One region of the Parabacteroides sp. AF21-43 genome, then DNA from elsewhere that is predicted to be linked to it. Evidence: riboswitches for the same ligand, from Rfam matches in the RefSeq annotation. Region 1 holds a riboswitch; each other region holds the start of a gene.

What was found. Region 1 has a riboswitch for cobalamin ahead of DWX84_RS20030 (TonB-dependent receptor). Riboswitches for the same ligand answer to the same signal wherever they lie in the genome.
Region 2: another riboswitch for cobalamin. It lies ahead of DWX84_RS00760 (porin family protein); the one in region 1 lies ahead of DWX84_RS20030 (TonB-dependent receptor).
Region 3: another riboswitch for cobalamin. It lies ahead of DWX84_RS03675 (ABC transporter substrate-binding protein); the one in region 1 lies ahead of DWX84_RS20030 (TonB-dependent receptor).
Region 4: another riboswitch for cobalamin. It lies ahead of accC (acetyl-CoA carboxylase biotin carboxylase subunit); the one in region 1 lies ahead of DWX84_RS20030 (TonB-dependent receptor).

The regions. Positions count from the first base shown of each region.
Region 1 is NZ_QTMG01000041.1:10,438-16,612, reverse strand. Features, by position in the region: gene DWX84_RS20040 (anaerobic ribonucleoside triphosphate reductase) at 1-2,060, shown strand, start outside; gene nrdG (anaerobic ribonucleoside-triphosphate reductase activating protein) at 2,073-2,573, shown strand; cobalamin riboswitch at 2,614-2,822, shown strand; gene DWX84_RS20030 (TonB-dependent receptor) at 2,875-4,890, shown strand; gene DWX84_RS20025 (YncE family protein) at 4,887-6,041, shown strand; gene DWX84_RS20020 (cell surface protein) at 6,051-6,175, shown strand, end outside.
Region 2 is NZ_QTMG01000001.1:173,595-179,769, forward strand. Features, by position in the region: gene scpA (methylmalonyl-CoA mutase) at 1-72, shown strand, start outside; gene coaW (type II pantothenate kinase) at 202-1,056, shown strand; cobalamin riboswitch at 1,076-1,279, shown strand; gene DWX84_RS00760 (porin family protein) at 1,571-2,179, shown strand; gene priA (primosomal protein N') at 2,267-4,729, shown strand; gene DWX84_RS00770 (low molecular weight protein-tyrosine-phosphatase) at 4,764-5,273, shown strand; gene DWX84_RS00775 (HD family phosphohydrolase) at 5,380-6,175, opposite strand, start outside.
Region 3 is NZ_QTMG01000003.1:133,874-140,048, forward strand. Features, by position in the region: gene DWX84_RS03670 (iron ABC transporter permease) at 1-381, opposite strand, end outside; gene DWX84_RS03675 (ABC transporter substrate-binding protein) at 391-1,554, opposite strand; cobalamin riboswitch at 1,617-1,816, opposite strand; gene DWX84_RS03680 (precorrin-2 C(20)-methyltransferase) at 1,883-2,587, shown strand; gene DWX84_RS03685 (hypothetical protein) at 2,636-3,148, opposite strand; gene DWX84_RS03690 (formate--tetrahydrofolate ligase) at 3,542-5,209, shown strand; gene proS (proline--tRNA ligase) at 5,308-6,175, opposite strand, start outside.
Region 4 is NZ_QTMG01000012.1:739-6,913, reverse strand. Features, by position in the region: gene DWX84_RS10310 (acyl-CoA carboxylase subunit beta) at 1-212, opposite strand, end outside; gene DWX84_RS10305 (biotin/lipoyl-containing protein) at 205-729, opposite strand; gene accC (acetyl-CoA carboxylase biotin carboxylase subunit) at 742-2,253, opposite strand; cobalamin riboswitch at 2,339-2,540, opposite strand; partial or broken gene DWX84_RS22180 (sugar O-acetyltransferase) at 3,017-3,202, shown strand; gene DWX84_RS10285 (RagB/SusD family nutrient uptake outer membrane protein) at 3,599-5,239, shown strand; gene DWX84_RS10280 (hypothetical protein) at 5,242-5,727, shown strand; gene DWX84_RS10275 (DnaJ domain-containing protein) at 5,833-6,175, shown strand, end outside.

The sequences.
Region 1 (6,175 bases):
AGGGAGAACCTCAAATGACCGTAGAGGCGATTCAAGATGCCGTGGAACTGGAATTGATGGCCAGTAGCCGGAAGGACGTAGCGCAGAAATATATCGCTTACCGAAATCAGCGAAGCGTAGCCCGCAAGGCGAAAACACGGGATATGTTCTTGGAGATTATCAATATCAAATCCAACGACATCACCCGTGAGAACGCGAATATGAACGCCGATACACCCGCCGGCATGATGATGAAATTCTCCAGCGAGACCACCAAGCCGTTTGTAGATGACTATTTATTGAGCGAAGAGGTCAAGGAAGCCGTATCAAACAACTATCTCCATATTCATGATAAAGATTATTATCCGACTAAAAGCTTGACCTGCGTACAACACCCGTTGGATCGCATCTTGAAATACGGGTTCTCCGCCGGTCATGGCGAATCACGTCCGGCTAAACGAATCGAAACCGCAAGCATCCTTGGCTGTATCTCTCTAGAGACCGCCCAAAACGAGATGCATGGCGGACAGGCGATACCGGCGTTCGACTTCTACCTAGCTCCTTACGTACGTAATAGCTTTATCGAGGAAGTAAAGACCTTAGAGGATTTATACGGACAGGATTTCTCCCACTTATATAATAAGCCTATCGACGATTACCAGACACAGACCTTGGATGGATTAAGCGGTGATAGACGCGTCATACAACATGCCATCAACCGCACGGTAAGCCGTGTACACCAATCGATGGAGGCTTTTATCCATAATATGAACACGATCCATTCCCGTGGCGGCAACCAAGTGGTATTCAGCTCCATCAATTATGGAACCGACACCTCGGCGGAAGGTCGTTGCATCATCCGGGAGTTATTAAAAAGCACTTACAGAGGCGTAGGTAACGGCGAGACCGCTATCTTCCCGATCCAGATATGGAAAAAGAAACGAGGCGTAAGCTATCTGCCGGAAGACCGTAACTACGATCTTTACCAATTGGCCTGCAAGGTTACCGCCCGTCGTTTCTTCCCGAACTTCTTGAATCTCGACGCGACCTTCAACCAAAGCGAGGATTGGAATGCGGACGACCCTCAACGCTATATCCACGAGGTAGCGACCATGGGATGCCGTACCCGTGTATTCGAGAACCGTTTCGGACCGAAGACTTCTATCGGACGAGGTAATATCTCCTTCTCGACGATCAATATCGTACGATTGGCTATCGAGTGCATGCAAGTGGAGAACAAGGAAGAGCGTATCGCCCTATTTTTCGCTAAACTGGATCATATGCTGGAACTTACGGCTCGTCAGTTGCATGAGCGTATGGAGTTCCAGAAAACCGCTTACGCAAAGCAATTCCCGTTGTTGATGTCTTCCTTATGGTTAGGCTCGGAAAAATTGAAGCCTAACGATTCGATTGCCTCCGTTATCAACCAAGGTACCTTGGGCATCGGCTTTATCGGACTGGCCGAATGTTTGGTGGCCCTTACCGGTAAGCATCATGGCGAAGATAAGGATTCGCAAGCCTTAGGCGTAAGGATCGTTACGTATATCCGGGATCGTGCCAACCAATTCTCGGAGCAATACCAACACAATTATAGCGTACTGGCAACTCCGGCTGAAGGCTTGTCCGGCAAGTTCACGGGAAAAGATCGTAAGAAGTTCGGATCGCTCCCCGGTATCACGGATCGGGATTATTATACGAACTCTAATCACGTTCCGGTATATTATAAGTGCAGTGCCCGTCATAAAGCAGAAGTAGAAGCTCCTTATCATGATTTGACTCGTGGCGGCCATATCTTCTACGTAGAGATGGATGGTGACGCTACGCATAACCCCGAAGCGATCATGCGTGTCGTGGACATGATGGATAAATACAATATCGGATACGGTTCCGTAAACCATAACCGTAACCGTTGTCTGGATTGTGGCTACGAGAACTCCACCCCTAATCTGGAAGCCTGCCCGAAATGCGGCAGCAAACACTTGGACAAACTTCAACGCATCACCGGCTATCTGGTAGGAACCACCGACCGTTGGAACAACGCCAAGCTATCCGAGCTAAACGACCGTGTCACCCACAACTAATTTTCAATTACCATGTTGTCTATCATAGATATCATCGAAGATACCACCGTAGACGGTCCGGGATTCCGGACCGCCATCTATGCGGCGGGTTGCCCGAACAAATGCCCGGGCTGCCACAACCCCGAATCATGGGATATCCATAAAGGGAAGAAAGTAAGAACGGAAGAGATCGTGGATAAAGTATTGGCCGACGAATTCGCCAACGTCACCTTCAGCGGCGGAGACCCTATGTTCCAGCCGGAAGGTTTCACCGAGGTAGCCAAGGCAATCAAGGAAAAAAGCCAAAAGACGATCTGGTGCTACACAGGATATAAATTCGAGGACCTGATAAAGAATCCGGCACAAGCCGCCTTGTTGTCCTATATCGACGTATTGGTAGATGGCCGCTACAAACAAACCCTTCGGGATGAGAGCCTTTTATTCCGGGGAAGCAGCAACCAACGGCTGATCGACGTACAAGCGTCTTTAAATAAAAAGGAAGTCGTGAAATACAAGTACAACCCTTTCATTTAAGGAAATTCTCCAATTATAGCCCGGATATTAACAAGATTTCATACCTTTGTCCCGAATTGGTTCCGTTTCGCCCAACCGGGGTTACGGATTAAAAGGGAATCAGGTGTAATTCCTGAACAGTCCCGTTGCTGTGAAGCTCTATTTCAAACATTCTGGAAACACTTTCGCCACTGGTATATAAGAATATAGCCGGGAAGGCTTTCGGGATGGGAGTCAGTCAGAAGACCTGCCAGTTAGGGAGAAGTCGCTCGCGAGGACAGAGCGGCTTGGTACGAATCATTTTCTAAACAGGTTTTAAATAATGGTGTTATCCTTTGCTAGAAAGGGATACCTTGCTTGCGTATTATCGATGCTGGCGATAGGTATGTCCCATGGACAAAGCAAACTCGACTCTATCCAGCACTTGGACGAAGTTACGGTCACGGCCCGGAGTTTCAGCTTTAAAGAGGTAATTCCTTCCCAAAAACTATCGGGGAAAGAATTACAAAATTTGAACAGTCACACGGTAGCAGATGCTTTACGCTACTTCTCGGGTGTCCAATTGAAAGACTATGGGGGCGTAGGAGGTATCAAGACCGTAAATATCCGAAGTATGGGAACGAACCACATGGGTGTTTTCTACGACGGCATCGAATTAAGCAACGCACAAAACGGACAAGTAGACCTCGGGATGTATTCTTTGGACAATATCGAGGAGATTTCTTTATACAATGGCCAGAAGAGCGATATCTTCCAATCCGCGAAAGATTTCGGCGCGGCCGGTACGCTTTATCTGCGTTCTCGTCGTCCTCGTTTCGAAGATGGAAAAACAACGAATATCCGTGCCACGATGAAAGTCGGTTCTTTCGATGTTATCAACCCCTCGGCGCTGTTCGAATATAAGATATCAGAAAACGTAGCCACCTCTTTCAGCGCCGAATGGTTAAGCGGAAGCGGTAAATACAAATTCCGTTACCGCCGTATCAACCCTGCCGGAGAGATCGCTTACGATACGACCGCCGTCCGGGAAAACGGGGATATCAACGCCACCCGCCTAGAGGCCGGACTTTATGGCAAGATGAGCGACGGTACTTGGAATCTTAAGTTCTACAACTACAATTCCGAACGAGGAATCCCGGGAGCCATCGTAAACAACGTATGGAGACGTGGTGAACGGGTATGGGATACGAACTCTTTCATGCAAGGCTCCTATATCAAAGAAATCAATAGCAAATTCAAGACACAGGTGAACGCGAAATATGCATTCTACCGTACGCATTATGTGAATAACGACGACAAGCTGATTCATGTAGATAACCTGTATAAGCAACGAGAGATTTACCTATCCTCCGCGAATGTCTATTCCATCCTCTCAAACTGGGATGTATCCGCCTCTTACGACTTGCAATGGAACAAGATGAACGCCGATATGTACGGATTCGTTTACCCGGAACGCTTCACCAACCTCCTTTCGGTCGCCACGGCGCTCCGGTTAGGGAAAGTAAAATTACAGGCCAGCGGACTGGCGACCTTTATCAACGACCGTGTAAAAGAAGGCCCCACACCGGAAGCCCGGCAAATCCTTACACCCGCCGTATTCGCCTCCTACAAGCCGTTTGAGAAACAAGACTTTAATGTACGCGCTTTCTATAAACGGATCTTCCGTATGCCTACCTTCAACGATTTATATTACGCCGATATGGGAAACTCCAAATTAAACCCGGAATATGTAACCCAATATGATGCCGGCTTCGCTTACACGAAAACATGGGAGAACCATCTTTTCTATCGCTTCAAGATACAGGCGGATGGTTATTTCAACAAGGTGAAAGACAAGATCATCGCTTATCCCAAAGGCCAGCAATTCCGTTGGACTATGTTGAATTTAGGTAAGGTAGAAATCAAAGGCATAGATGTCAGCACGGAAACGACCGTCAATCCGGTAAAAGATTTATTCGTCACGCTACGAATACAATACACCTATCAAAAGGCCCAAGACTTCACGGATCCCTCGGATACCTATTACGGAGATCAAATCCCTTATATCCCTTGGCACAGCGGTTCCGCCATCGCGCAAGCCTCCTTCAAGGGATGGAACCTCAACTACAGTTTCATCTATGTGGGAGAGCGGTATAACCAGCAGGAAAATATCAAATACAATTATACGCAACCTTGGTATACCAGCGATATTTCCTTGTCGAAAGATTTGAAATTCAAGTTCGGGCTTATCAAGGCCGCCGTGGAGGTAAACAACCTGTTAAGCCAAGATTACGACGTGATCCTGAATTATCCGATGCCGAAGCGAAATTACAAAGTGTCTTTAACCATCGAGATATGAAAAGATATACATTATATATAATAGGTATCCTGATCGGTTGCGCTTTTTCATCCTGCCGCAAGATCGAGATCGTAGTTCCCTCGGAATACGAGCTGGTTTCCGACGGTATCCATCCCGAGGCGAATCCTCAAGGGATGTATTTGGTGAACGAAGGGAATATGGGAAGCAATAAATGTACGCTGGATTATCTGGATTACGTGAACGGTTATTATATCCGTAACCTCTACTCGGAACGGAACCCGAACGTGGTCAAGGAGCTGGGCGATGTAGGCAACGATATCCAGATTTACGGAAGCAAGCTTTATGTCGTAGTCAATTGTTCCCATAAAGTAGAAGTACTGGATGCCCGGACTTGCGAGCGGATCACGCAAATAGACATTCCCAACTGCCGGTACATCCGTTTTTACCGGGGAAACGCCTATGTAACCTCTTATGTCGGCCCGGTGCAAATCGACCCGAACGCCCCACAAGGAGCCGTATACCGGGTAGACACGACCAGCCTGAAAGTAGACGCCAAAGTCATAGTCGGTTACCAACCGGATGAGTTGGAGATTTTGGGTGAATATATCTACGTAGCGAATTCCGGAGGATATCGTGCCCCGGAGTACGACAATACGGTTTCCGTAATCGAGCTAAACCGTTTCAAGCAAGTTCAAAAGATTCCGGTAGGGATCAATCTGCATCGTATCCGTGCGGACAAATACGGTAAATTATGGGTAACTTCCCGGGGAGATTACGATACGGTACATTCCAACCTGTATGTACTGGAAAAACGAAAAGGATATAACGAGATGGTGGTTACCGATACCCTGAATATCCCTTGCTCTAACCTTTGCATCAGCGGAGATTCCCTTTTCTATTACAGTACGGAATGGAACGTGAACACGCAGAGTAACAGCATCTCGTACGGAATCATAGATGTCCGTACCAAAGAGGTGATCAGCACGAACTTTATCACCGACGGTAGCGAGAAAGACATTCGTATCCCATACGGGATCATGGTCCATCCCTATACGAAAGACATCTTCGTCACCGATGCCAAGAATTACGTATCCAGCGGGACCCTCTATTGCTACGATAAGAACGGGATACGAAAATGGGGCGTACGTACCGGGGATATCCCCGCCCATATGGTTTTCCTTTATAAATAGAACAGCGTTATGAGACAAGTTTTATATCTATTCATTTCAGGTTTCCTAGCATTTCTATCCTGTACCCAAGACAAGATACAGATGGTTAGCTTGGGTATCGATGATGTCTATTATCTGCCCCGCATGAAAACCTA
Region 2 (6,175 bases), on a different contig from region 1:
GCTATCTTTGGCCCGGGTACTTCCGTATCGAAGGCAGCTTGCCAGATCCTTGAGATCTTGTTAGGCGAATAAATAGAGTTTAGACCTTACGGTTTTTAAATAAAGAGAGGCTGGACAATTGATTTTGTCCGGCCTTTTTTAGTATTGTATGCGGGTTTATGTACTTTTGTAGCGATTATTCAATTAAAAAGGGAAAGAATCATGGGAATCGTTATAGGTATAGATGTGGGAGGTAGCACGACCAAGATCGTCGGCGTGGAGGATAAGAAGATCAAGAACCCGATGTTCGTGAAAGCTACCGATCCGGTAACCTCTTTATTCGGAGCCTTCGGTAAGTATATTTATGATAATAACATCTCGCTCTCGAATATAGAGAAAGTGATCTTGACGGGTGTAGGTAGCGCCTATATCGATCAACCTTTATATGGCTTACCAACTGCGAAGACGGATGAGTTCCTTGCGAATGGGCTAGGGGCGCAATATAATACGGGACTGGACAGTCTATTGGTGGTCAGCATGGGAACGGGTACCTCCTTTGTCAAGGTACAAGGCTCCACGATCGAGCATATCGGGGGATTGGGTATCGGTGGCGGAACAATCCTCGGCTTGTCTAAGCTATTATTGAAAACGCATGACTTTCACCAAATAGCGTCTTTGGCCGAGCACGGTTCCTTGAATGATATCGACTTGCATATCCGGGATATTACGCCGCATCCGCTACCCGGCCTGCCGCTGGACGTGACAGCCTCTATTTTCGGAAAAGCGGACGCGAACGCTAAGGTTGAGGATATCGCTCTCGGTATCGTTCATATGGTCTTGCAGACCATCGGACAAGGAGCTGTTTTCGCCTCGTTAAATGGCGATATCAAGAATATCGTATTGATCGGTAACCTGACTCGCTTGCCACAATGCCCGGATATTTTCCCCCGTCTGGAGGAGATGTGCGATGTCCATTTCAAGATACCGGAGTATGCCGAATATCGCACGGCTATCGGGGCGGCTTTATGCTATATCAGGAACCGGGAATATAAGGATATTTTTTGTGGAAAGTGTTAGGCTACATCAAAACTTTATGTATCTTTGCTACATGCTTTGTTCCCTTTCGGCAATCGCCGGATAGGGATTAAAAGGGAATCGGGTGAGAATCCCGGACAGTCCCGCTGCTGTAAGCTTCATAAACGGGTTGAGCAATACTGTTGCCACTGTTCATTCAAGTGAATGGGAAGGCGCTTAAGACCGGAAGTAAGTCAGAAGACCTGCAAGGCGTGTATATTTTCGACGGCTTCGAGGAAAGGCCGGAAGAGAACGCAAGAACCGTATCCGGTTTTTACTATTCTTTATCCAAGGTTTTCTTATCAAGTCGTCTCATGGTTTCGGATAATTATTTTGCCATAATAATTAGGGAAAGAAGCATGAATCTGACCGACGGGATGAGCTCCGTGTGTAAGATGCATGCTTTCTTTGCGTTTAAAGGACTGGGGTATTCCGTGAACACTCTATAGAGAATATTTGTTTATTATTAGAAAAGTGCGTTTATTTGCAACGAGTAATTAACAAAAGAAGTATGAATATGAAGAAAATTGTGGGACTTGTTATGGTTGCCTTGCTAGCGTTGATGGCGCTTCCGGCGAACGCTCAGCTTAAATTCGGTATCAAGGGAGGTGTGAATATATCGTCTGTTCATTTCAACTCGGACGTGTTGAAAGCGGATAACGTAACCGGCTTCCAAGTGGGTCCGATGATCGAGACGACCTTACCGTTGGTCGGTGTCGGGATCGATGCGGCAGTGTTGTATTCGCAAAAAGGTTTGGAAACGACCTCGGCTGGCGGGGTGAAGACTTCGATGAAGACGGATTATATCGATGTTCCGGTCAACTTGAAATGGAAATTCGGCTTACCGATCGTCAAGGCGTATCTGGCAGCCGGTCCGTATATCGGTTTCCGTGTAGGCGGTGATAAGTTTTGGGATATCCCGGGTTCCGTAGCGGATCAGGTGAAGGCGAAGAATTTCAGCGCAGGTCTTAACTTCGGTGCCGGCGTGGAGCTGATCAGTCACTTGCAGGTGGGTTTCAATTATGGTCTGGGACTGACTGATAACTATAGTATTGAGAAGGTGAACCTCTCCGACGGTGCCGGAAAGAACCGTGGATGGTCTATCACGGCAGCGATCTTGTTCTAAATAGGTGAAAATAAAATGAGAGAGGCTGGGCTTTAGAAGTCCGGCCTTTTTTGTTATTTTTGGGCTCGTAATGAAACACCTGTTTGAATGAAATACGCGGACGTCATACTTCCCCTTCCTTTGGAGAATAGCTATACCTATCGGATACCCGAAGATCTGGAGAGAGCCGTGACTCCCGGTTGCCGGGTGATCGTGCATTTCGGGAAGAAACGATATTATACGGCTATCGTCATGGAGGTACACGACCGGGAACCGGTATCCGATTTTGAGACGAAGGAGATCTACGCTTTGCTGGATGCCACGCCGGTGCTCCGCCGTCCGCAACTCCGTTTCTGGAAATGGATATCTTCTTATTATATATGTAAGCTGGGCGACGTGTATAAGGCGGCCTTGCCTTCCGGCTTAAAGTTGGAAAGCGAGACGGCGGTTACTTATAATGAGGATTTCGAGGCCACCGCCCCCTTGCGCCCGAACGAGCAAGCGGTACTGGATGCTTTTAGCGGGGTTTTGAAATTGACGATCTCGGAGTTGGAGAAGAAGACCGGTCTTCGAAATGTTGTCCCGATCGTCTCTTCCTTGATGGTGAAAGGGGCGGTCGAGGTGAGCGAGGAGCTAAAGCGAGGATTCGTTCCCAAGACACAGGCGTTTATCCGTTTGGCCGAGGCTTACCGGGATGAGACGAAATTACAGGCGGTGTTCGAGGATTTGAAACGAGCGAAGAAGCAAGAGCTTCTGCTGGTCAGCTTCTTGGATTTAAGCCATACCTTGAATCCCGCTTTATCGAAGGAGCTTTCCAAGAAAGAGCTATTGGAACGCAGTGGTTATACCTCTGCGGTATTGGAGGGGCTGCTGAAACGGGGTATCTTGGAGAGTTACGAGAAAGAGGTGGGTCGTTTGCAAGTATCTGTCTGCCGCTTGCAAGAGCCGAATCCGCTCAGTCCGGCGCAAGAGAAAGCCTATGGAGAGATCCATGAGGCTTTCAAGACGAAGGAGGTCTGCTTGCTTCATGGCGTGACTTCCAGTGGTAAGACCGAGATATACGTCCGTTTGATCCATGAGGTCTTGCGGCTGGGGCGGCAGGTTTTATATATGTTGCCGGAGATCGCTATCACGACCCAGATCACGGAACGGCTGGCGAAATTATTCGGGGATAAGCTATTGGTCTACCACTCTAAGTTCTCGGATAACGAGCGGGTGGAAGTTTGGAATAAGCTATTGCATAACGACGAGCCTATGCTGGTATTGGGGGTCCGTTCGTCCCTCTTCCTTCCGTTTAAGGACTTGGGCTTGATTATCGTGGACGAGGAGCATGAGAATACGTATAAGCAGCAGGACCCGGCACCCCGTTACCATGCCCGTAACGCTGCCATCGTCTTGGCGGGTATGCACGGCGGTAAGACCTTATTGGGTTCCGCCACCCCCTCCATCGATTCTTATTTCAACGCTACGGCGGGGAAATACGGTCTGGTTGAGTTATCTACCCGCTACGGTGATTGCTTGATGCCGGAGATTATTACGGTGGACGTGAAGGAGCTAAAGCGCAAGAAGATCATGAAAGATACCCTTTTCTCCCCTCTGTTGGTGGAGAAGGTGCGGGAGGCCCTATCCCGGGGCGAGCAGGCGATCCTATTCCAGAACCGCCGGGGATTCGCCCCGATGATCGAGTGCCGAGGGTGCGGGTGGGTGCCTCGTTGCGTGAATTGCGACGTTAGCCTTACCTACCACAAGGCGCATAATCAGCTGGTTTGCCATTATTGCGGTTATACCTACCGCTTGCCGCAGGTATGTCCCGAGTGTAAGGGGACGGAGTTCAAGATGCAAGGCTTCGGTACGGAGAAGGTAGAGGAGGAGATCGCTGGGCAATTCCCAGCGGCGAAGGTGGAGCGGCTGGATTTCGATACGGCCCGTACCCGCACGGCTTACGAGCGGATCATCTCGGATTTCGAGAAGGGGAAGACACAAATCTTGATTGGTACCCAGATGTTGTCGAAGGGATTGGATTTCGGGAATGTCAGCGTGGTCGGAATCCTGAGTGCCGATAGCCTGATGAATTTCCCTGACTTCCGGGCGCACGAGCGGGCTTATCAATTGATGGTACAGGTTAGCGGACGTGCCGGACGACGGGATAAGCGGGGTACGGTGATCTTGCAGACTACTCAGCCGGAGCATCCTTTGATCCGTATGGTGCAGCATTTTGCTTATAAGGAAATGGTGAGCTTGCAATTGAGCGAGCGTAGTATGTTCCGTTACCCGCCTTACTACCGTTTGATCGTCTTGATCCTTCGGAGTCGGAATGAGGAGGCTTTGCAGGAAATGTCTGCTTTATACGCCGAGAAACTTCGTGCTCGTTTGGGTGAGCGGGTGTTGGGGCCGGTTACGCCGCCTATCACTCGGGTACAGACGCTTCATATCAAGAAGATCGTCTTGAAGATCGAGATATCCGCCGGGATCGCTCCGCTTCGTGAGATATTGGAGGGTATTCATACTGAGATGCAAGGATATGTACCGTTTAAGCAGTTGCTGGTTCATTATGATGTGGACCCGGCTTGAGAATTGAAAATGGAGAATTGAAAATTGAAAATTAATGGAAAGGAGCTTAGTGATGAAGGAGGAGAAGGTACGGTTGTTGTTTGTGTGCTTGGGGAATATATGTCGCTCTCCGTCGGCGGAGGCAGTAATGAAGAGGTTGGTGAAGGATGCGGGATTGGGAGATCGGATTGAGATCGATTCCGCCGGGATCACCGGGTATCATGAAGGAGACCGGGCGGATTCACGGATGCGGGCGCATGCGGCCCGTAGGGGATATGTGTTGGATTCGATCTCCCGTCCGGTACGTCAGTGGGACTTCCATGACTTCGATTTGATTATCGGCATGGACGACCAAAATATAACGGACTTGAAACGGATGGCTCCCGATCTGGAATCCGTCGCTAAGATACATCGGATGACCGAGTTCTCCCGGAATAAGTTGTACGATCACGTCCCGGATCCTTATTATAGCGGTGCCGAGGGCTTCGAGCTGGTCTTGGATCTATTGGAAGACGCTTGCGCCGGGTTGTTGGAATATTGCCGATTATTACGATGCCCATCGTAAGGTTGCTAGAATGCCCATTGTAAGATGCTTATAACTGCGATTATAAGAACCTTACAATAGGCATTATGGTTCTGTGCCGATGGCTGTATGCCTATCTGCTTGATAATTATTGTTTTTTCAAGTCCGGATAGCTGATTCGGGTATGGAACATGGTTTTCAGTTTGTCTACGAATACGCTCTTTATGGTCTCCACGTCCTTGAAGGTCAGCGGAGCGCTCTTTAGCAAGCCGTCGGCGATCTGCCCGTCGATGATCTTGTTCACCAAGGCGCTGATACTCTCTTCGGTATGTTCCTTCAAGCTGCGGGAGGCGGCTTCCACGGAATCGGCCATCATCAGTACGGCGGTCTCCTTCGAGAAGGGATTCGGGCCGGGGTAGGTGAATAGCTCGTCGTTAATCGGCTTGTCCGGGTATTGGTTCTTGAAAGAGTTGTAAAAATACTTCGCCTTGCCACGCCCGTGGTGCGTACGGATGAAGCTGATAACCGCCTTGGGTAACAGGGCCTTCTCGGCGATCTTCACGCCCTCGGTGACGTGGCTGATGATGATCTGCGCGCTTTGGTCGAACGATAACTGGTTATGCGGGTTCACGCTCGATTGGTTCTCGGTGAAGAAGACGGGGTTGCTCATCTTCCCGATGTCGTGATAAAGGGCGCCGGTACGTACCAGTTGGGCGTTGGCGCCGATCTTGGCGGCCGCCTCGGAAGCGAGGATGGATACCTGCAAGGAGTGCTGGAACGTGCCCGGGCAAGTCTCGCTAAGCTTTTTCAAGATCGGGTTGTTGATGTTGGACAGTTCCACCAAGGTGATGTCCGATACGTAGCCGAACGTCTTCTCCAGCATATATACCAATACGTAGGTGAACATGACGAGGATGAAGTTGATGCCGAAATAGAGCATCATC
Region 3 (6,175 bases), on a different contig from region 1:
GATCTCCCCCATAAAACCAAGTTTACTCAAGGCAACGCCCCCTAAACTACCGCTTAACAACACCACGAAAGCGACACCCATGCTCGCTCCCGAACTGATACCTAAGACCGAAGGTCCGGCCAATGGATTACGGAAAACGGTTTGCATCTGTAAGCCGCTGATGGATAAGCCTGCTCCCGCTACCAACGCTGTCAATGCCTGTGGTAGTCGGGATTTCCAAATAATATTCTGCCATGTAATAGGCTCATTTCCTGAATTCCAGATAATATGCCAAACCGATTGAAGAGGAATAGAGACTGACCCCAACACCAAATTCAAAAAGATTAGAACAAAAATAGCCGTGACAATCGCCAGCATCCATAGGGTATTTGAATGTCTCATCAGCGTTCCTTATTTAAGTCGAGAATAATAGACCGGCTCATGATCCGGTAATAAATCCGGATGAAAGATATGAAGCAAATCCGCTAGGACGATCTCCGGTTCTGTCGGCATACTCTCATAAAACGGCGTGTTCTTCATATTACAATAGATAATCCCTTTCTCCCGGAACGCACGGAAATCCGCATAACGAGGATCTTGCTCTTTCAATGCCTCATAGCTAAACGTTCCCGGGAAACTATTCACGATACGCCAGAAATCAGCATCGTCCGCTTGGTTATAGACCGTCTCGAAGTCTAATGTAACACCACCGGATCGCTCATCGTCTTTCAAGAAATAATCAGCGCCGGCATCCTTGAAAAGCTGTGCCAAGAAACTCTTTCCTCCTACGGCATACCAGTTTCCACCCCGTAACTCGCCACTAAAAACGATCGGACATTTTTTAACCTTGCCATCCGCCGTAAGTTCCTTTAATTCATTATACCTCTTCTCAATGGCGGCAAAACGCTCATTGCCCTCTTTCTCTACCCCTAACAACAAGCCTATGAACTTGATCCATTCAGCTTGTCCCAATGGCGTAGTCTCCTTATAACCCAAATGGGGAATCAAGGGGATACCCACGTCTTTCAGCGTCTCATAGCCTCCCCGCTTGAATGGCGATACAAGGATCAAATCAGGATTCATACTCATGATAACCTCGTTATCGAAATTTCCCTCTATACCGATCTTTGCGGTTTTACCTTCTTTCAGGCGTTCGTTCATCTCTTTATTGAACAAATGCCGTGTACTGGTAATCCCAACGACCTTATCCAAGGCACCCAATTTAATAAAATTCGATAATTGCAGGGAAGTCATACAGATAACGCTTCGGATAGGAAGCTCTATCATCGTATAATCAACGGGAATCCCCGTGGGTTTCGAACCTCTTTTTACGAACGCATAATGAAACGTGGTGCTTTCCTCGTTTTGAGGATCTTGAATATCAGCCAAGACATATTGATCCGCATAGGTAAGCTTGAATCCTTGGGCGTATAAAGGCTTAACCTGCTCTTGCGAGAATGCGGATTGCTCTACGGAAGCCGTCTTCCCTATTTCTCCTTTTTCACGGATACCTGAAGTACATGATAAAGTCAATACCGATAAAAGCAAGCATCCACCCGCTATAAACTTATTCATAATCCTTGTTTAATTGACAGTTGATCATTGACAGTTACTCTCGTCCTGCTCCACGGGACAGCAACATTTATTTATGAACCGGCAGGTCTTCTGACTTACTTCCATTCTGGACGCCTTCCCGATTACGAAACCAGTGGCCAAGGTATTGTCCGAATGTTTAGAAGTTCACAGCAGCGTGGTCTGTCCGGGATTCTCACCCGGTTCCCTTTTAATCCGCCTCCCGGAAAAAGAGATAAGCGGAGCCTATTACAGCGACAAAAGTAGTAAGAATATTTGTATACATCCGCAATTTTAAGGACTTTTGCGTTTCAAATAAAAACAGATACACATGAATCATCCTATTCACTTCGTCTCATTAGGTCCCGGTGATCCGGAATTAATTACGCTGAAAGGGCTTAAAACATTACAAAAGGCTGATATTATCTATTGTCCTGCTACACAAGGCAAGCATGGAATCATATCTCGGGCGACGGATATATTGAAAGCTATTGAGGTAGACGAATCCTTGATCCATCCGTTTATTTTGCCAATGAGTAAGGAACGGACAGATGCGTTAAACGCTTATAACGAATTGTTTCTGGATGCCCAAGCTGAATATTTGAAAGGAAAACAAATCGTGATCGTCGCCGAGGGAGACGCTGGTTTTTATTCATCTATACAATATGTATACGATAAATTCGAGGAAGCAGGAATCCCGGTCGATCGAATCGCAGGAATTCCGGCATTTATAGCGGCAGGTGCCTTGGCCGGGATACATATCGTAAAACAAGAGGAGCAAATTAACGTAATCCCCGGGACTGCGTCGTTCGATGAACTTTCGGCAAAAATAGAAAATGGAATGATCATCGTCATCATGAAATTACCGGGTTGCCAAGAGGCTATTCATACTTGTATCCGGCAGTATGCGGATAAGGCGGTTTTTCATTATTTCGAGAATGTTGGAACAGGAAAAGAATATTATACTACTGATATCACCACTATACATTCCAAGGATTTCCCCTATTTCTCCCTACTGATTATCCAACCTCGCTAAAAGAAGAAGGCTGCCCGGAGAGTAACCAAACCCGGACAGCCCATCTTATTACGCTACATGCAATATATGCTTAAGCTGATCGATATGGAAACGAAGTGTATCCATATAAGGTTTCACTGAATTATGATACATGATCGCTTTTGCGTGCATATCTTCCAACTCGCTTACTTTACGGTTCGCCTCACGCATTTTACAAGCGTTGTAGCGAATACCCGATACATGTCCTTTGATATCCTCGATCGCTTGGTTTCCCCGGTTGAAGATAGACTCTGCTTCTTCCGGAGCGTATACCGTATAGGCTTGGGCAACGTCATCCAGTAATGCCTGTTGATAAGAGCCGGCTATCGGGAGCAATTGATGGATCGCATGATGACATAAAGAATGAACCTCGTTTTGAAGCTTCTTCAATTCTACTTCCCACTTTGATTCACATACTTCATCCAATTGTTTGACTTCCGCTACGACACGGCCGCTAAACAATTCCACTACCATCTTTTCCCATGCTTCTGCTACCCACGATTTAGTAGCAAATGTAACCTGACTAAATCTTACTGTTGACATAACCTTAAATTTACATATTATATTGCTAATGTTATTAATCTCTTATCTGTTTCAATTTATCACACTCAAATCATTTTATCTTTCTTTTTATCGTTGCGACACCACAAAATTAATCAAATTATCATAGATGGATAATTTTAAAGACTATTTTATAATTCTTTAAGAGTGCGACAAGCAAAACGTATGATTTTTGCAAAGTTCACTTTACAAAAAGTTTAATTTCAAGCCTAACAGCTATCACAAAAAGCAAGATCATCGCCATCTTCGCACAAAAATATCAAAATAACACAATCTTATTATTCCATAAAGGGGGAAAACCTTGTTCCGTATCATTTTGTTATTATAATAAATTAGATTTACTTTGTTCAAACTATATAAACTTACATAAAGCACATGAAATCGGACATTGAGATAGCAAGAGAAACAGACTTGCGTAAAATTAAGGAAGTTGCGACAACGTTAGGTATCCCTCGTGAGGAAGTACAAAATTATGGCAGGTATATTGCCAAGGTTCCTATCCATTTGATCGATAAAAAGCAAATGGACCAGCATAATTTAATTTTAGTGACCGCTATCACTCCCACTAAAGCGGGAATCGGAAAGACTACGGTTTCGATCGGTCTGGCTTTAGGTCTGAATAAAATAGGGAAGAAAGCGGTGGTCGCTTTACGTGAGCCGTCTCTTGGCCCGTGTTTCGGCATGAAAGGTGGTGCTGCCGGAGGTGGATATGCCCAAGTGCTTCCTATGGAAAACATCAACTTGCATTTTACAGGGGATTTTCATGCGGTTACTTCCGCCCACAATATGATTACCGCTTTATTGGATAACTATATTTATCAGACTCGCAACACCTGCGAGGGGTTAAAGGAGATCAAATGGAAACGGGTTCTTGACGTAAACGACCGTAGCTTACGTAACATCGTATCGGGTCTAGGCGGCTCGGCGAACGGTGTCCCTACCGAGACCGGATTTGACATCACTCCCGCTTCAGAGATCATGGCGATCCTTTGCTTGGCTACGGATATAGAGGATTTGAAACGACGTGTCGGAAATATTTTATTGGGTTATACAAACGAAGATAAGCCTTTCACGGTAAATGATCTTGGCATAGCCGGAGCTATTACCGTATTGCTAAAAGACGCATTACTGCCGAACCTAGTACAAACAACGGAGAATACTCCCGCATTTGTACATGGAGGTCCTTTCGCTAATATCGCCCATGGATGTAATTCCATATTGGCCACCCAAATGGCTCTTACTTATGGAGATTATGTGATTACGGAGGCTGGTTTCGGCGCTGATCTGGGCGCAGAGAAATTCTTTAATATCAAATGTAGAAAAGCGGGGCTTTCACCGAAACTGACAGTCATCGTAGCGACTGCCCAGAGCTTAAAACTTCATGGTGGCGTTCCTGAAAAAGAAATCAAGGAACCGAATATCGAAGGATTAAAGAACGGATTCACTAACTTAGATAAACACATTGAGAATATGAAGAGCTTCGGACAGCAAGTAATCGTGACTTTCAACCGTTTCGCTACCGATACGGACGAGGAGATCGCTTTAGTGGCTGAGCATTGCAAGGAAAAAGGGGTTGGATTCGCCATGAATAACGTTTTCTCTGAAGGAGGTGAAGGGGGTACGGAACTTGCCCGCTTAGTGGTTGATACGATCGAAAATCATCCTTCCGCTCCTTTACAATATACATATGATCTGAATGATCCGATCCGTACGAAGGTACAAAAAGTGGCCCAGAAGATATACGGAGCCTCTTCGATTGTTTATACGACTTTGGCCGATAAAAAATTGCGTCAGATCGAAAGCTTGGGTATTTCCCATTATCCGATCTGTATCGCCAAGACTCAATATTCATTCTCTTCCGATCCGAAAGCTTATGGGGTCGCCAAGGATTTCGAACTAAAAGTACGAGATGTAATCATCAATAACGGAGCCGAGATGATCGTTGTCGTCATGGGCGAGATCATGCGTATGCCGGGGCTCCCTAAAGAGCCGCAAGCCCGAAAGATCGATATCGTGGATGGCATGATTGAGGGATTGAGTTAATAGACAGTAAAACAATTTAAATAAAAAAAGGTACGCCTCACACATTCAGTAAGGCGTACCTTTTTTATAACCACTCTCGCCCCGAAACCGGGGGGCGATCAATAAGCTCTGGCGAACAGTACCCGGCAAGCCGACGGTTTACCTGTCACCATACACTTACCCGGAGTCTTATCACCAGCTAAAGGAATACAGCGGATCGTAGCTTTCGTCTCGTTCTTGATCAATTCTTCTGTTTCCGGGGTTCCATCCCAGTGGGCCATGATGAAGACGCCATCCTCGATCTTCTCCTTAAATTCCTCATACGTATCTACGTTTATGATGTTAGCCTCACGGTGATCGTACGCTTTCTTGAAGATATTCGCTTGGATTTCCTCCAACAGATTCTTCACGTATTCCTCAATGCCATCACACGTGATCGTCTCCTTCTCCAAAGTATCACGGCGCATTACTTCGATCGTATTATTCTCCAAATCACGACCACCCATAGCCAAACGCACGGGAACACCTTTTAACTCGTACTCAGCGAACTTCCAGCCCGGCTTCTTGTTATCAGCGTCATCATATTTCACGGAAATGCCTAACGCTTTCAATTTAGCCACGATACCAGCGACCTTCTCGCTGATCTGCGTCAATTGCTCAGCGCTACGGTAGATCGGTACGATCACAACCTGTATCGGAGCCAAATGTGGAGGCAATACCAAACCGTTATCATCAGAGTGAGACATAATCAACGCTCCGATCAAACGTGTGGAAACACCCCAAGAAGTAGCCCAAGCATAGTCGCTCTTACCGTTCTTGTCGATGAAAGTAACGTCGAAAGCCTTACCGAAGTTCTGCCCCAAGAAATGGGAAGTTCCCGCCTGCAAAGCTTTTCCATCCTGCATCATCGCCTCGATCGTATAGGTATCCAAAGCACCGGCGAAACGCTCGCTCTCAGACTTCACGCCCTTTATTACCGGCATTGCC
Region 4 (6,175 bases), on a different contig from region 1:
ATCTTATTCTTATCCATCCCGAAGTTTGTACACCGATGCACCACGAATTTATCCAGCTCATTGAAAGTCCCTTTATCCAACAGCATCTCGATTCGTTCACGGGCGGTCATACGCCCGCAAGCATGTTGTTTCTCAATGCGATTCAATCCTCCTCCCAACGAGGCCTCTTTATTCAAAGCCTCAAAATCTTTATATAATTGCTCGTTATTCATATGAATCATCTTTTAATAGGTCTAAAGTCATAAGCACTTGATTGTTATCAACGGAATCTCCCTCGGATACCAATATATCTTTTACCACGCATGCTGAGCTTACCTTATAGTTACTCTGCATCTTCATCGCCTCAAGTACGACCACGGTATCCCCCGTTTCCAAGCGATCTCCTTTCCGCACAGGTATTTTCACGACTTTACCCGGCATCGGGGCGACAATCTTGTCATCTTGCTTCTCTTCCGCACTTTTACGCATACGCAAATATTTCTTTTGGGTATCTACGATATCCACATGATAGGAACGGTAGAACATATTCACGTCATAACTCCGATGATCTTCTCCGGAGATGATCTCCGCGTTAAATGAGTTCCCATCGTGCAAGACAGAACAACTGCCGTTCTCCGTCATCACGATATCCACATCATACGGCTTCCCGTCGATAGAAAGCCGGACTTTATTCCCTTCTTTACTGACCAATGTCACATCGGCCACACGATTTCCGATATGTATTTCCATAACCAATACCCGTTAAATCCGTAAGACACCTTTTTGTAAACCAAACTCCCGCCAACGGCTGATAGGACGTGTATCCACCAATTGGGTAGAAGTATTTTCCTCTAAATTCATCAAATAATCCATATAAGCGGCGATCATGGCGATATTCTCGATTTCCTCGTTATTACCGTTAGACCGTTGTAGCATCCGGGCATTCTTAGCGATAAATAATGTATTATATTCCCCTTTCACGAAATCAGGATTATGCATGATACGTTTCAAATAACTGAGGTTCGTCTTTAAGCCCGTGATTTTATATTCATATAGAACCCGGCGCATACGCTCGATCGCATACGCACGTGTCGTTGCCCATACGATTAATTTACCGATCATAGGGTCATAATAGACCGGAATCTCATACCCTTCATATACATAGCTATCGATACGTACCCCGATACCATTCGGTTCCGTTAATTGCCGGATAATACCCGGGGAAGGCATGAAATTATTTTCCGTATCCTCCGCACAGATCCGGCACTCGATGGCATGTCCTCGTTGGAAAAGATCTTCTTGACGAAGATGCAAAACCTCATTATTGGCGATACGGATTTGTTCCTTTACCAAATCCACCCCTACCACTTCTTCCGTGATAGGATGCTCTACTTGTAGCCGGGTATTCATTTCCAAAAAATAAAAATGGCGGTCCTTATCTACAAGGAACTCTATCGTTCCCGCTCCGGAATAATGAACCGCTTTAGCCGCAGCCACAGCCTTTTCCCCCATTTCTTTACGTAAGTCCGCTGTTAGGAATGGAGACGGGCTTTCCTCTACTATTTTCTGGTTACGACGTTGAACCGAACATTCCCGGTCAAATAGATGAATGACATTACCATGGTTATCTCCCAATATCTGGAATTCTATATGATGCGGCTCCTCTACGAATTTCTCTATATATACCGTATCATCACCAAATGAGGACAACGATTCTGAACGAGCCGTATGATAAGCCTCGACAACCTCGCCCTTCTCATGTATCAGGCGCATCCCTTTTCCTCCACCTCCCATAGAAGCTTTCAGCATAACAGGGAAACCAATTTCTTCGCAAACCCGAAGCGCTTCTTCCGCACTTTGCAACGGTTGCTCCGTACCGGGAACCACAGGAACCTCTGCGGCGATCATGCGTTTGCGTGCGGCGATCTTATCTCCCATCGCTTCCATCGTCTCCGCTGACGGGCCGATAAATATCAATCCTTCTTGCTTACAACGGCGTGCGAAGTCCGCGTTCTCCGACAAGAAACCATAACCGGGATGTATCGCATCGGCATGGTGCCGTTTCGCCGCAGCGATCAGATTGTCTATATTCAAATAACTTTCCTTGGAAGCCGCCGGGCCTATCAAGGCTGCCTCATCCGCATACATTACATGCCGAGCGGTACGATCGGTCTCCGAATATACGGCAACAGTGCGAATCCCCATCTCCTTACATGAGCGCATCACACGGATAGCGATCTCACCTCGATTCGCAACAAGCACTTTACGGATCATGTCGCCACGAGGACATAAATTCTCCATAAATCATTAACTATTGATTCTTATTCTTTTCGTACTGCTTTCCTAATCCCTCGAGCAAAAACAGCCTTTAATGAATGGCAGGTCTTCTGACTGACTCCCATCTTGAGGCCTTCCCGGTCGCTAGAACCAGTGGCGATAGTGTTGTTTCAAGATGTTCTTCGGAGCTTCACAGCAGCGGGACTGTCCGGGATTCACACCCGATTCCCTTTTAATCCACATACCCGAATGGTATATGCGGAACCGATTCGGGGGCAAAGATAGTATTTTTTATTTAACTATCCACTTCAGCCAGGCCGGAATATACGGAATACACGGATCCCAAGTAAAATTCCGTACAATAAGCTCACAAGAGAAGCTTATGCATAAAGCATTAAAAATCAACATTAAAAAAACAGGATAATCTTTCTGCGAAAACACATACATGTTTTTGAAAAAAGTCGTACGTGTTTTCTGGAAAGGTCGTACGTGTTTTCCTGAATCCTTCCACCGAAAACAATAGCGCATGCTAAAATTTACAAGAAGCTCCACTTAAATGAGATGTTAAATGAAAAAGCCTTACTTTTTGTAGAGTCAACAGGCAAGTACAGTTTTTATACATTTCGTTTGTTCGTGTTCTCAGCTATTTTGTGTAACTTTGCGTATGCTTGAAGGCATATCAATTTGAAGCTGCCTATTCTTGCTTGCGTTACCTTGTCGTAATAATTGGCTCAAACAAAGAGTAAGGCTCAACAATGACAAGAACTGTACGTTCCTCGATAATAACAATATCATTATCGGTAACAACGTGATGATAGCCCCCGATGTGAAAATATATACCGCAACTCATTCCGTTCAACTTGCGGAAAGGATGCCGGAAAGGACACATCCCGGAGCGTCCATCTGCGACACAATTGCCCGACCCGTCCTTATAGAAGATGGTGTATAGATAGGAGGCGGCTCTATAATCCTTCCGGGTGTGTCCCTTACTTGAACGACATTTTCTTATTATCGATTAAATATTTCATTCTTCCAAGAAATATTCCGACCTTTGGCATTGTATTGAGAAAATAACGTAGAAGCGTTTCGATATTATCCCGTATTTGGAATCTGGACAATTCTAATGAGTTGGGATAATAGACCAAATGGCTCCTGCGCTTGTGTTTGTTATATACCTCCCTTATGGGAAGACATATATCGACATAGGGCGCGGGATCATTGTGCCATTATCAACTCGTAGGCAGTCCAGAGCCCCAAATACGGTAATAGCCGATGGTCCCCGCTTTTTTATTAATATCGTTCAGCCGAAGGGACAGGTTGACAACTTAAATCAAATGCAATCATGAACAAATGGTTACTTGGGGTAGCAATGTTATTAAGCAGCCTGTTTTCTTACGCCCAATCACCACAGGCAATGAACTTCCAAGCGGTAGCACGAAATGCCGGAGGCAATCCTATATCAGACAAGGAAGTCGGAATTAAAATAGAAATCGTACAAGGGAGCGCATCCGGTACAACCGTTTATGGAGAAACGCACCATACAACGACAGCCAAGAATGGGGTAGTCAATCTACAAATCGGAAACGGAACAGCGATAAACGGTATCTTCACCGAGATTGATTGGAGCCAATCCCCCTATTACCTTCGGATCAGCATGGACACAGATGGAGGGGGCAATTATAAGGAGATGTCAACGTCACAAATGCTCTCCGTTCCGTATGCGCTGTATGCGGAGAGAGCGGGAACGGTAGGAAGCGAAACCGAGAAGAAGCATGATTTTTGGGTATTACCAAATGATAACAACAGCGCTATGATTTTAACAGGGAAAGCATCCCTTTCCTCAACGCTTTACAATCCCACAAGCAGTAATTTTTTCGTGAAATATCTAGATGATACAGACCAAGAGGTAACTATGGAAATCCTTGGATTACCATCCGACATTTCATTTAATAACGATTGCGGCTTAAAATCCGGACCATTCGGTAGACTTTTAACACTAAGTATTCTTCCCCCGAAGCAATATACTCCAGAAGCTCACTATTCATGTACTATAGTCTTCAAAAACAAATATAATGAAACCAAAAGCTATCCATTCATATATGAAGTAAGAGAAACCGGGGTTTATCCTGAAAGTCATTGGAAAACAGACGATGATATTTTAGCATCTATTGCTACCATAATCGATCCTAATTCTGACAGTCCCTGGGATGATTATAACCTTCTAAATACAGAAATCGATATTGATTTCATGAACAAGAGATCTCCGGATATCACAACTCCTTTTAATGAATTTGAGAATAAGACATATACACCTAATTCTGGAGGTATGCTAACAAGTCTATGGCAGATACCTTATGAAACAATCAATCGATGTAACAATCTATTGGAAGGCCTTGCCCAAAACACAAGTTCAGATATCACCGAAAACGTAAAGACCAATGCCATCAAGCAAGCCAAAGCCATCCGAGCTTATGCTCATTTGATGTTGACCTCTTGGTTCGGGCGTGTCCCCTTAGTACTGAAAACCTTGTCCTTTTCAGAATCTGCTAACGTTACCCAATCAGATCGTTCAGACGTTCTTGATGCCATAATCACAGACTTCACAGAAGCACAAGGAGTCTCTTCATTATCGAAAGAAGGAGAGCTAACCGCCAAAGATATCCAAATCCTGCTCTATGAGGCCCAGTTATTAAAAGGGAATTGGCAAGCAGCTTCTGCCATTCAAGCGAAAAGCGGCATCTTGGCTTTCATCAAGAAGATCGCAGACTGGAAGTTGAATCCAACGGCACAAATCACCGAGGCTTCCTTGATGGAAGAATATATGAACAACTATCATTCGACTTACAAACGAGGCAATCTCTATCTGAATATATTAAACTATAGCGCAAAATATTTCAATATGGATGCTTACAAAGCCCTATTGCCCATACCACAAGAAGAAATGGATAGAAATCCCAACCTGACACAAAACGGAGGTTATTAATCATGAAGAAACTCATATTCGTATTCATAGCCATCTGCGGCTTGAACCATGCGTATGCGCAAAGCCTCACCGGAGGCAGTCTCTCTTCTTGTCTCATCGAAGCAGAAGAGATGACAGCCGTCCTTGGGGAAACGATCGTGCCTACCCCGGAGAAAGGGGGCTATCTGGATGCTGGCTTCATCGAAATCCTTTTGGCAGAAGCAGTAGATGCGGGGACCGATCCGGAAACCCCCATAGATCCTACGCCGGGGGAACCTGAGATACCAACCTCCATCGATTCTCACAAAACGGATCCGCAAATCACTTCCCGAGGTGGAGTTCTATTTGTTTACACTCCCAGCCTACAGCCAGTGATGGTGATCGCACTCAATGGAAAGATTGTACGCTACCAAAAGCAAGTAGGCTTACAGGGCTACGAGGGATTGCCCTTCGGTACGTATGTCATCCGGATAAATGAGAAAACATTCAAGATCCAACTCTCCAAATAACCGCAAGGCGGGTATGCTTCACACACCCGCCTTTCACATTTGCATATCTCCCGTTTTTTTACGAATATTGCATATCGGTAATCAACAAATAAGATAAACAGGAATATGGGTATCGGGAAATGGATAGGTGGCGTCTTGGGATTTATGGCGTTCGGACCGCTAGGCGCTCTAGCCGGCATTATATTAGGCTCTTTCTTCGAGGAAGGGGCAAATATGACGGGGCAGTCTTTCGGTGGCGGCACCAATTACGATGATGAATATATACGAAGAGACCCATACGCCGGGGAACGTAACAGTTTCCTTTTCTCCATGTTGGTTATGGCATCCTATATCATCCGTGCCGACGGGAAGATCATGCATAGCGAGATGGAATACGTCCGTCAATTCCTTCGGAGAAACTTCGGCGAGATCGCCGTAAGCCAAGGTGAGGAGATATTGCTAAAGCTTT